DNA from 3 places in the Glutamicibacter sp. BW80 genome. Region 1 is predicted to be linked to each of the others. Evidence: predicted binding sites of a transcription regulator. Region 1 holds the regulator's gene; each other region holds the start of a gene.
The links. The regulator LexA, encoded in region 1, represses DNA repair genes until DNA is damaged. The targets are predictions, from matches to a motif close to TCGAACANNTGTTCGA.
Positions count from the first base shown of each region.

Region 2: CIK76_RS07150 (DUF6504 family protein) is a predicted target of LexA. The motif match lies at 1,721-1,736, and genes of this name have one in related genera.
Region 3: uvrA (excinuclease ABC subunit UvrA) is a predicted target of LexA. The motif match lies at 2,072-2,087, and genes of this name have one in related genera.

Region 1 is NZ_NRGV01000059.1:48,518-51,793, reverse strand. It holds gene CIK76_RS15605 (DUF222 domain-containing protein) at 1-7, shown strand, start outside; gene CIK76_RS15600 (glycoside hydrolase family 76 protein) at 57-1,178, shown strand; gene lexA (transcriptional repressor LexA) at 1,241-1,957, opposite strand; gene CIK76_RS15590 (LysM peptidoglycan-binding domain-containing protein) at 2,257-2,559, shown strand; gene CIK76_RS15585 (histidinol-phosphate transaminase) at 2,634-3,276, shown strand, end outside.
Region 2 is NZ_NRGV01000030.1:111,304-114,579, reverse strand. It holds gene CIK76_RS07160 (DUF1772 domain-containing protein) at 1-352, opposite strand, end outside; gene CIK76_RS07155 (AraC family transcriptional regulator) at 490-1,416, shown strand; gene CIK76_RS07150 (DUF6504 family protein) at 1,772-2,086, shown strand; gene dnaE (DNA polymerase III subunit alpha) at 2,158-3,276, shown strand, end outside.
Region 3 is NZ_NRGV01000030.1:280,245-283,520, reverse strand. It holds gene CIK76_RS07995 (MBL fold metallo-hydrolase) at 1-258, opposite strand, end outside; gene CIK76_RS07990 (GntR family transcriptional regulator) at 341-718, shown strand; gene CIK76_RS07985 (SDR family NAD(P)-dependent oxidoreductase) at 885-1,715, opposite strand; gene uvrA (excinuclease ABC subunit UvrA) at 2,101-3,276, shown strand, end outside.

The DNA.
Region 1 (3,276 bases):
CGCCTGATCCCGCCCGCTCGATGTGCTCGATGCCGGCGGGCGAAGCGGCTACGCTGGTGCACACAACCGGAGAACTGAGTAGTGGGAGCCGACTCGTGAATGAAGCGCAGCATCAGCCAGGCATCCACGATCCCGCACACTGGGAGGCCCTGGCCGCGGTGGCAGGCGAGGACCTGCACGCCCGATTCGGCCATCGGCTCATGGGCCTGCCCGGCACCTGGATCGGCTCGCTGCATGCGATGCCTGCCGCGCCAGCGCCTAGAAAACGCCCGCGCCCCTGGTCCGAATGGCACTACTGGTGGCAGGCACACTATCTCGACGCGATCCTCGACGCGGCCTTCCATGAGCTGCACTCCGGTCACCGGTGCGCGGCCCAGAGGCACTGGCGGCGGGCCAAACAGCTGCTGCGCGGCATCCTGCTGCGCAATTTCGGCCGCTTCCCGAATTACTTCTACGACGACATGGCCTGGTTGCTGCTTGCCAGCCAACGGCTCAATGGGCTGAGCCAGCAGCTCACCGCCCGCCCGGCGCTGCTCGCCACCCTAGCCATGCGTGCACTGGGTCGACAGCTGGTGCGCGGCCAAGACGAGAAGCTCGGCGGCGGGCTTTACTGGTCGCGCAAACGCGACTTCAAGAACACGCCCACCAACGCCCCGGCGGCCCTGTATTTCGCACGCATCGCGGATTTAGACACCGCCACCGGGCTGCTGGACTGGCTGCGCCGCGAGCTTTACAGCACACCTTCCGGGCTCTACCTCGACGGCATCCGCCTGACCGCCGGCGGCCCGCGCACCGAGGAAGCGATCTACACCTACAACCAGGGCACCGTGCTCGGTGCATTGCTGGCCGCCGGGTCCGCGGAGCATCTGGCGCAAGCTGTCTCGCTGATCCAGGCGATCAACGATCGGCTCGCCACTGCGGCACAGGGCCTGCGCCTGGAATCCGGTGGAGACGGCAATCTGTTCACTGGAATCCTCTGCCGCTACCTGGCGCTCGCCGCGAACGATGAACGCCTGCCCGCCGCGACCCGGCGCACCGCCGCGCGATTGGTCTGCGACACGGCGAGCCAGCTCGCGGACCGGGTCGAGACGGAGCTTTCTGCGGCCACCCAACGCTGGACGATCCTCCAGGCGGCCGGGCGCGTGAGCCTGCCGCCGAGCCAGCTCGACGCAAAATAAAAGCCATCCGGTCTCACCGAGAATGGGTGAGGCCGAATGGCTCGTTGGAACAGACTTGCCCGCTACAGCGAGCGCATCACCGACACGACGCGTCCCATCACCGTGGCAGCGTCGCCGAGAATCGGCTCGTAACGTGAATTCTGTGGCAGCAACCAGGTGTGGCCATCGCGCTGACGGAAGGTCTTCACCGTGGCTTCCTCGTCAAGCAATGCGGCCACAATATCGCCGTTCTCCGCGGTCTGCTGGCGACGGACGACCACCCAGTCGCCATCGCAAATTGCCGCATCCACCATCGAATCGCCCGACACCTTGAGCATGAACAGCTCGCCGTGGCCAACCAGCTGGCGTGGTAGGGAAAAGACGTCTTCGACGGTTTGCTCCGCCAAAATTGGTCCACCGGCGGCGATGCGTCCGACCAAGGGAACCATCGTGGTATCCGCCGAGGAGCTCAGCTCGATGACCTTCGTGTCCTCAACGGGTTCCGGCGCGCTCTGCGGCTCGCTGCTTCCCTCGCCGTCCTCCGCAAGCTGCAACGGAAGCAAAATCTCCATGGCTCGAGGACGCCTCGGGTCGCGACGAATGTACCCAAGCTTTTCGAGCTGACCGAGCTGGTGAGTCACGCTCGAAAGGCTTTTGAGCCCGACCGAGTCGCCAATCTCACGCATCGACGGCGGATAGCCATTCTTGCCGATCGCACGCTGGATGGTTTCGAGGATCTTTTTCTGACGTATCGTCAGCGAACGGGCGTTCGACCGGGGAGTGCGCTGTGATGCTGACATGTATTTTTGCCTTCCCTTGCATTCGGTCCTCAGTTCGAAGCTACAAACTGTCGGTGCCCAATGTTGTGATGTATTCATTGATCGACTACTTCGAAATCTTAGTTGATCACAGGGCTTCTTTCAAAGATTTGTTCGAAAACATCTGGACAAGTTCGATCTGGCTCTGTTAGAAAAGATGTACTAGTATCGAACAGGTGTTCGAAGATTGCATTCGAATATTGGTTCGCATCACACGTAACCGTTGAGGAGAAAAAGTCGTGGCAACTCTGGCACTTCACCCACAGCAGAGCAAAAGACCAATGAGGATCCGCATCAACCGTCGGGGTTGGGCAGTACTGGTAGGCATACCGGTCTTCCTCCTCACGATCGCCGCGGCGTTCATGTTCACCAGCAGCGCCCAAGCATCCACGGACCTGCCCAGCGGCCCGGCGACTGTGGAGGTCACCGTGATTCCCGGTGACACTCTATGGGGGCTGGCCAGCGAGTACGCTGCAGGCTACGAAGTCAACGCGGCGATGAACCACATTGAGGAATTGAACTCCATCGATGCTGGTGTGCTGTACGTCGGGGACACTTTGGATATCCCCGTACTTTCAAACTAGGTGCCAGCTCACCATTGTTACCTGTTCTTGTCGTGGATTCACCGGCGAGAGCGCCTCACCATTAGAATTAATGCGTGAATGACCGTAGTGAACTTCTGAGTCAGCTGCCCCTGCGTGAGAATCTCCGCGGGCTATCCCCATATGGAGCGCCACAAATTGACGTTCCCATTCAGCTGAACGTCAACGAGAACACCCATCCATTGCCAGCGACAGTTATCGATGCCATCGCTCAGGAAGTAGCCAAAGCGGCTGCCGGCCTGAACCGTTACCCGGATCGTGAATTTACCGAATTGCGCGAGCTGCTCGCCGACTACCTCGGTCACGAACTGACCCGCGACAACATTTGGGCCGCAAACGGCTCGAACGAAATTCTCCAGCAGATCCTGCAGGCCTTCGGCGGCCCGGGGCGCAGCCTGCTGAGTTTCGTCCCCACGTACTCGATGTACCCGTTGCTCGCAAGTGGCACCGATACCGAATTCATTGCCGGAAACCGTGCCGAAGACTTCACCCTCTCGGCCGAATCCGCCGCCGCGCAGGTGCGCGAACACCGCCCAAACGTGGTATTCCTGTGCTCCCCGAATAACCCGACCGGAACCGCACTGGGCTTGGACGTTATCGAAGCGGTCTATGAGGCCGCCAGCGAAACCGACGCCATGGTGATCGTGGATGAAGCCTACGCAGAATTCTCGCTGGCAGGTACCCGATCGGCGCTCACCC
Region 2 (3,276 bases), on a different contig from region 1:
ACGGTAGCGTTGCGCGTTGCAGGGCCCGGTTCAAGGGAACGCTGAGGAAGATGGTGAGCAGGGCTCCGGACAGCACCAGTGCCGAGCCCAGTGCAGGGACCAGGAGGCCCTGCACTAAGGCGTATGCGGTGTAGCCGAGACTGCCGAAGAGGCTAAGGAAAAATAAGCTGAGAAAAGCGGGACGTTCGGCGTGCTGGTTCAGCGAGATCATGAAGTCGCCGGCTGCCGAATCCTGGACCGAGGCCAAGGCCGGGAGGACCGTCAGCGCGAAGGCGGCATAAAAACCTGCAACAATCCCGGCGCTGCTAATAGTTGTTATGAGCAATGTGGCCGCTAGCCATTCGGGGATCATGCCACCGTCCCTGACCGGGGTGTGAGAGCTGGGAGGGGAGCCGTTTTCCTATGCGTGGTATTCATTCAAGCGCACGGATCGCAGATGCAGAATGTTTGAAACTCGACAAAACATGCGTCATCGTCCAATCTGAGGGAGTGACCGCTCAACATGCCTTTCCGGCGGGGCCGCGTGCCCGTGATGGCTTCATCCTGCGCATGAGCATGGCAGGGGACTGGGAAGTCGAAGTCCAAGATCGCTGCGCGTTGACAATCCTGGCGGTGCGTAGCGGATCTTGCGCGGTGCAGCGAGGCGAAACAACGATCCAAGCCGAACCGGGAAACCTAGTGGTCATTCACGGGACGGCGCCCTATCGGGTGTTTGCTGACAGCGCACGGCCGCGTGCCGCCGCCGTTGAAACATACCTAATTGGACCAGGCCAGCAATGCCTCGGCCCTGCGGCGCGGCCGGTCACTGAGACGCTGCGCCACGGCGTCCGTTCGTGGGGTAACGCCCGCGACGGGGCGGACCAATTGCTGGTCTGCACCTTCACCACAACCAGTGCGATTACCGACCTGATCTGCGAGGGGCGAGCGCTATGCCTGATAGAGGATGCAGCGCTCTGGAATTGGGTTGAGCTGCTGCACCTTGAAGCCGAGCGGCAAGGGCCTGTGCAGTCGCTGGTCTTGGATCGGCTTTTGGATATCCTCGCGCTCCAAGTGCTGCAGCAAATGCCGGGGGCCGGCATGGTCCCGGGTGCAAAACCGGGGATTTCAGCCGCGGTGGGGGCAATGTGGTCCGATCCGGCGGAGCCCTGGAGTGTGGCACTGCTCGCCGGGATCGCTGCCATGTCCCGTTCGGCCTTTTCCGCGGCGTTTCATGAAGCCATGGGAATGCCACCGGTTGGATACCTCACCCGGTTGCGTTTGGCGCTGGCCTGGGATGCCCTGCAGAACACCAATTCTCCATTGGGGCAGATAGCCCGTGAGGTCGGGTATTCCTCCTCTTTTGCCCTGAGCGCTGCCATTCGTCGGGTCTATTCGGCAAGTCCCTCTGAAATTCGGATGCTCCGTAGGAACGGTTGAACCCTCCGCCGGCTCAACCGTTCCTCACGCTGCGCAACGTCAAGGTACGCCACTTGGCGGCGTGAACCACGGGCCAACGAACGTGGAGTTCCTTCCCGGTCGGACGGGTCTCACTTTAGGTAATAGGCCAGCGGCCGTAAAAGTTTTCGGGCCGGTAGCCAACTTCGTCTCAGAGCTTTCCTTGCCCTGGACTTGCGTGCTTCAGGGCGCGGACCCGCGTAGCACCAGAGCCCTAGACGTGGACGGGGCTTTGATACTTCCCCGACGCTAAAGTGTCCGTCGAGCTGACTAGCGTAGCTGTTGTTCGAACACGTATTCGAATAAGATTGAGTTAGTAGGGTTGAAGGAGTTGCACGTGGGCATTTTTACCGAGTCGATCCAGGTTTCCTGCGCCCCAAGCGGGGTGCCTTTGCGGGTTTCCTGGCAGGGTTGCGAGTATCGGCTGGTCGCCGAGCCGCAACGGTGGTTCGAACGCCGCAAATGGTGGGACGAAAACCTGCGCATACCCCGCGGAATTGGCGCTGGACTAGCGGATTACGAGATCTGGCGGCTGGAGATCACCCAAGCTGCGGGCCGCGGCCCCACGCGGAGCATTGACGTCAGTTTTGATCCGCAATCCACGCGCTGGCGGCTGATCCGGGTGAATCAGGAGTTGCCGATCAGCGCCTGACCGGGCATAAATGCACATCTTTCGAAACTTTGTTCTAATGGTATTCCTACGCTGTTTCGAAGGATCCGCCCATGAGCTTCACCCACCTGAACGTCACCTCCTCCTATAGCGCGCACTATGGCGTCTCCAGCCCGCCCCAGCTGGCGGCCGCCGCCCGCGCGCAGGGAGCCGAGGCGCTGGCGCTCACCGACCGAGACGGGCTCTTCGGCGCGGTCAAGCATGTCGGAGCCTGCCTCGCCGAGGGGCTGCGCCCGATCCTCGGAGTGAACCTCGCGGTACTTGACAGCCAGGGAAAACCCGACGGACGCATTATCCTGCTCGCCCGCGGAAACACCCAAGGACGCGGATACGCCGCACTGTGCCGCGCGGTCTCCGCGGCGCACCAGAACCCGCGCGGAATCATCGGGCTGAGCCAAGCCGACCTGGCGCAGCGGCTGGCCGGCGGGCAACTGATGCTGCTGCTCGGTGCCGAATCCGACGTGTCGCGGGCCATCGAGCGCGGCAAGTACTCTCAGGCCCGAGCGCTGATGGCCCACTGGAAGAAGCTGGCCGGCGGGCAGCTGCGCGCAGAAATCACCACCCACCTCTCCGCACCCGGCAAGCGCTACAGCCTGGGCTTCGCCAGCAAGCTGCTGCGCTTCGCCGCGGAGCTTGGCATCGCCCCGGTGCTCAGCAACGCGGTGCGCTATGCCGACGCCGACGGGGCGGTCACCGCCGACATCCTCGACTCGGCCCGGGTGCTGGGCAGGCTCAGCGCGCTGGAAGAGCTGCAGCCCACCGGGCAGGGATGGCTGAAAACCCCGGCCCAGATGCATCAGCTAGCCCAAGACCTCTCCCGGGTGACCGAACGTGCCTGGGCCTATAGGCTCCTGCGCAATACCGAGCAGCTCGCTAACTGGGCGGCGCTGGATGCGCATACGGATCTTGGCTGGAAGCGGCCGGTGATCCCCGAAGCGACAATCATCGGCTTGCACCGTCCGGCCCAGCAGGAACTGACCGAACGAGTCTTCGCCGCCGCGCCGCGTCTGCTGCCGAACACCAAGCGCAGCGAGATCGAAAAGCAGCTGGGCCTGGAGCTGGGGGTGATCGAAAGGCTGGACTTCGCCGGCTACTTCCTCACCGTCGCCGAAACCGTCAACCTGATCACCGGCATGGGCGTGCGGGTGGCTGCCCGCGGCTCCGGCGCCTCC
Region 3 (3,276 bases), on a different contig from region 1:
GGTGAAGCGTTCGACGACCTCGGCCAGAGCCCGCACGTGGTCCCAATGCTCATGGGTCGTGGCGATGCCAACGACCTCTGGTTCGGGGCCATCCTTGGCGGCGCTGGCCACGAGTTCAAGAATCGCAGGAGTTTCGTCGGCCGCATCGATCAGTAGTTGTTTGCCACTGGCCCGTTCGGTGACCAAGTAAACGTTGTTGTTCATTTCCGAGACGCTCACCGACCGAATCGTGACGTCGGCTAATAGAAGTTCACTCATACCCATTACCCTACGGTGGCGACTGGCTTGAACGCGATAGGCTCAGTGAATCAACTAAAGCATTGCACCGAATGGAGCGCCCATGGCCAATCTGGATTTCATCCGTATCGACTCGAAATCGGCTGTCGCACCGTACCAGCAGGTACGTGAGCAAATCCTGGCACGTATTGCGGGTGGAGATTTGGCACCCGGAACCAAGCTTCCCTCGGTGCGGGCGCTCGCCGGTGACCTGGATCTTGCGGTGAACACGGTGGCTAAGGTCTATAAGGAGCTGGAAGCCCAGGGTGCGGTAGTGACCCGCGGGCGGCACGGAACCATCGTGCAAGCGGCCGAGGATCGCGCCCAGCAAGAAGTCAGCGATGCCGCAGCCGATCTGGCACGCGTCGCCCAGACCTGGTCGGTGGACGAAGAAACCGCGGTCAGATACCTGCGCGCCGCTTTCAGCTCGCTGCCTCGCTAATCAGTGGCCTTCGGGCCATGGGGCACCGGGCTGTGCGAGGCGAGCTAACCCGAAACGCGATTTGAGTGTCCCTAAAGGTTGGTTCATGCAAGTTGGGCCCAAACCGCACTGCACCAGAACCATCGGCAGATTCTGCGCCACGCTCAGATAACTCGGGCAAATCCTGTCAGTTGGCGGTTCGGAGCAGTGAAGCCGACTTCTTCCAGAGTTGTTCTGCGAACTTCGGGTTGTGCATTTCGGCACTTACCCTTGTCGCTATCCTGCGGGATTCATAGTAGGAACCCGGCAGGAAAGTCGTTCCAGGAGTCCCTTCCGCGAGCCAAACAAGCTGATCTGACCCTTTTTCGGGAGTGACCGTAAATAGTCGTTTGAGTGGCCCGTGGTAAATGCGCCGCATGAAATGCGTAGTTTCGCTGGCAAAGCTGCTGGCGACGATACCCGGATGGAAAGCAACGGCAGTGACGCCTCGTGGTCCGAACCGGTGCTGCAATTCCTGAGTGAAGAGGATGTTAGCGAGTTTCGCGTTGCCATAGGCTTTCTGCGGGGCGTAGCCCACGGTATTCTGCAGGTCTTCGATATCCATCCGCCCGAAGATCCGAGCGGCCGCACTGGCTGTCTGGATAATCGTTGCCTTGCCGGCAAACAGCGCTGGCATGAGCAAGCTGGTGAGCAGGAACGGAGCAAGGTGGTTGACCTGGAAAGTGGTTTCATGCCCATCAACGGTTTGGGTTCGCTTACCCATGATCCCGCCTGCGTTATTCGCGAGCACGTTGATTTCCGGGTATGCCTTCAGCAGATCATCTGCCAGCTTTCTGACTTGGTTCAGCTCCGCGAAATCCGCGACATAGTAAGGCACAGACAGCTCTGCGGCGATGCTTTTGGTTTTGCCCTCCGAGCGCCCGACGATGACGACGCGATGGCCACGGCCAACCAGCGTGCGCGCGGCGGCCGCACCGATGCCGTCGCTGCCGCCGGTGATGATAATGGTTTTGCTCATGGTGGATACATTTCCTCAATGCCGGCGCGGGAGCTCAGCCTCCCATTATCCGAGCGAACTGGCAAGTCATCCCAGCGGACGCCGGTGGCCGTATTTAGTTGAAGGCCAAGGGTTCCGTGGCCGGGCTGGAGCGCTTCGCCGGGAGGTGCCGGCCACATGGCTCGTCGGGGCAGTTTTGTGGGGACATGCCAAGAGGATGAACGCTGCCGACGCTGGTGCCTAATCGTCTGGTTTCTCCTGCTCGATCCGTCCGAGGCTCGAAACGGCCGCCGACCAGCAAATCTTCAGGGCTGGAAATGCCCGGGATATCGCCCTGCGCGAAAGTAACGCGCATTTGTGCCAAGCACCACGTTTATTCGAAGTAGTTTTCGATTAGTATTGCTTCGTGGCTATTACTGCAGAAAGCAAAAAACTGGATTTGTCCCGTCTGATCGTCAAGGGTGCGCGCGAGCACAACCTGAAGAACGTAGATGTGGATCTTCCGCGCGACGCGATGATCGTCTTTACCGGCTTGTCCGGCTCCGGCAAGTCATCGCTGGCCTTCGATACGATTTTCGCCGAGGGGCAGCGCCGCTACGTCGAATCCCTGTCCGCCTATGCACGGATGTTCCTGGGCCAGGTCGACAAGCCGGATGTGGACTTCATCGAGGGGCTTTCCCCGGCCGTGTCGATCGACCAGAAGTCCACGAGCCGCAACCCGCGGTCCACCGTGGGCACCATCACCGAGGTGTATGACTACATGCGCCTGCTTTGGGCCCGCGTAGGACGCCCGCACTGCCCCGAATGCGGGGAGCCCATTTCGAAGCAGTCGCCGCAGCAGATCGTCGACCAGCTGCTGGAGATGCCGGAGAAGACCCGCTTCCAGGTGCTGGCCCCGGTGGTGCGCGCCCGCAAGGGCGAGTTCGTTGACTTGTTCGCCGAGCTCTCCTCCAAGGGATTCTCCCGTGCCCGGGTCGATGGCACAACCATTCAGCTGACCGAGCCGCCTAAGCTGGCCAAGCAGGTCAAGCACACCATCGAGGTGGTCGTTGACCGCCTGGCCATTAACGACACGGTGCACCAGCGGCTGACCGACTCGGTGGAAACCGCACTGACTCTGGCCGATGGCCGCGTGCTGGTGGACTTCGTGGATCTGGCGGAGGATGACCCGAAGCGCGTCCGTGCGTTCTCCGAGAACCTCGCCTGCCCGAACGAGCACCCGCTGGCCATCGATGAGATCGAACCCCGGACCTTCTCCTTCAATAACCCCTTCGGCGCCTGTTCGGCCTGCAGCGGCATCGGCACCAAGCTCGAAGTCGATGAGCACCTGATCGTCCCGGATGCCGAGGTCAAGCTGGCCGACGGGGCCATCGCGCCGTGGTCCTTGGGCAAGGCGACCACCGAATACTGGAACCGGTTGATCGAGGGGCTCGGCAAGGAGCTGGGCTTCGGCATGGACACCGCCTGGAAGGACCTGCCGGCACCGGCGCGCCAGGCGATCCTGAACGGCAAAGACCACAAGGTCGTCGTGCAGTACAAGAACCGTTTCGGCCGGGAGCGCAAGTACTCCACCGGGTTCGAA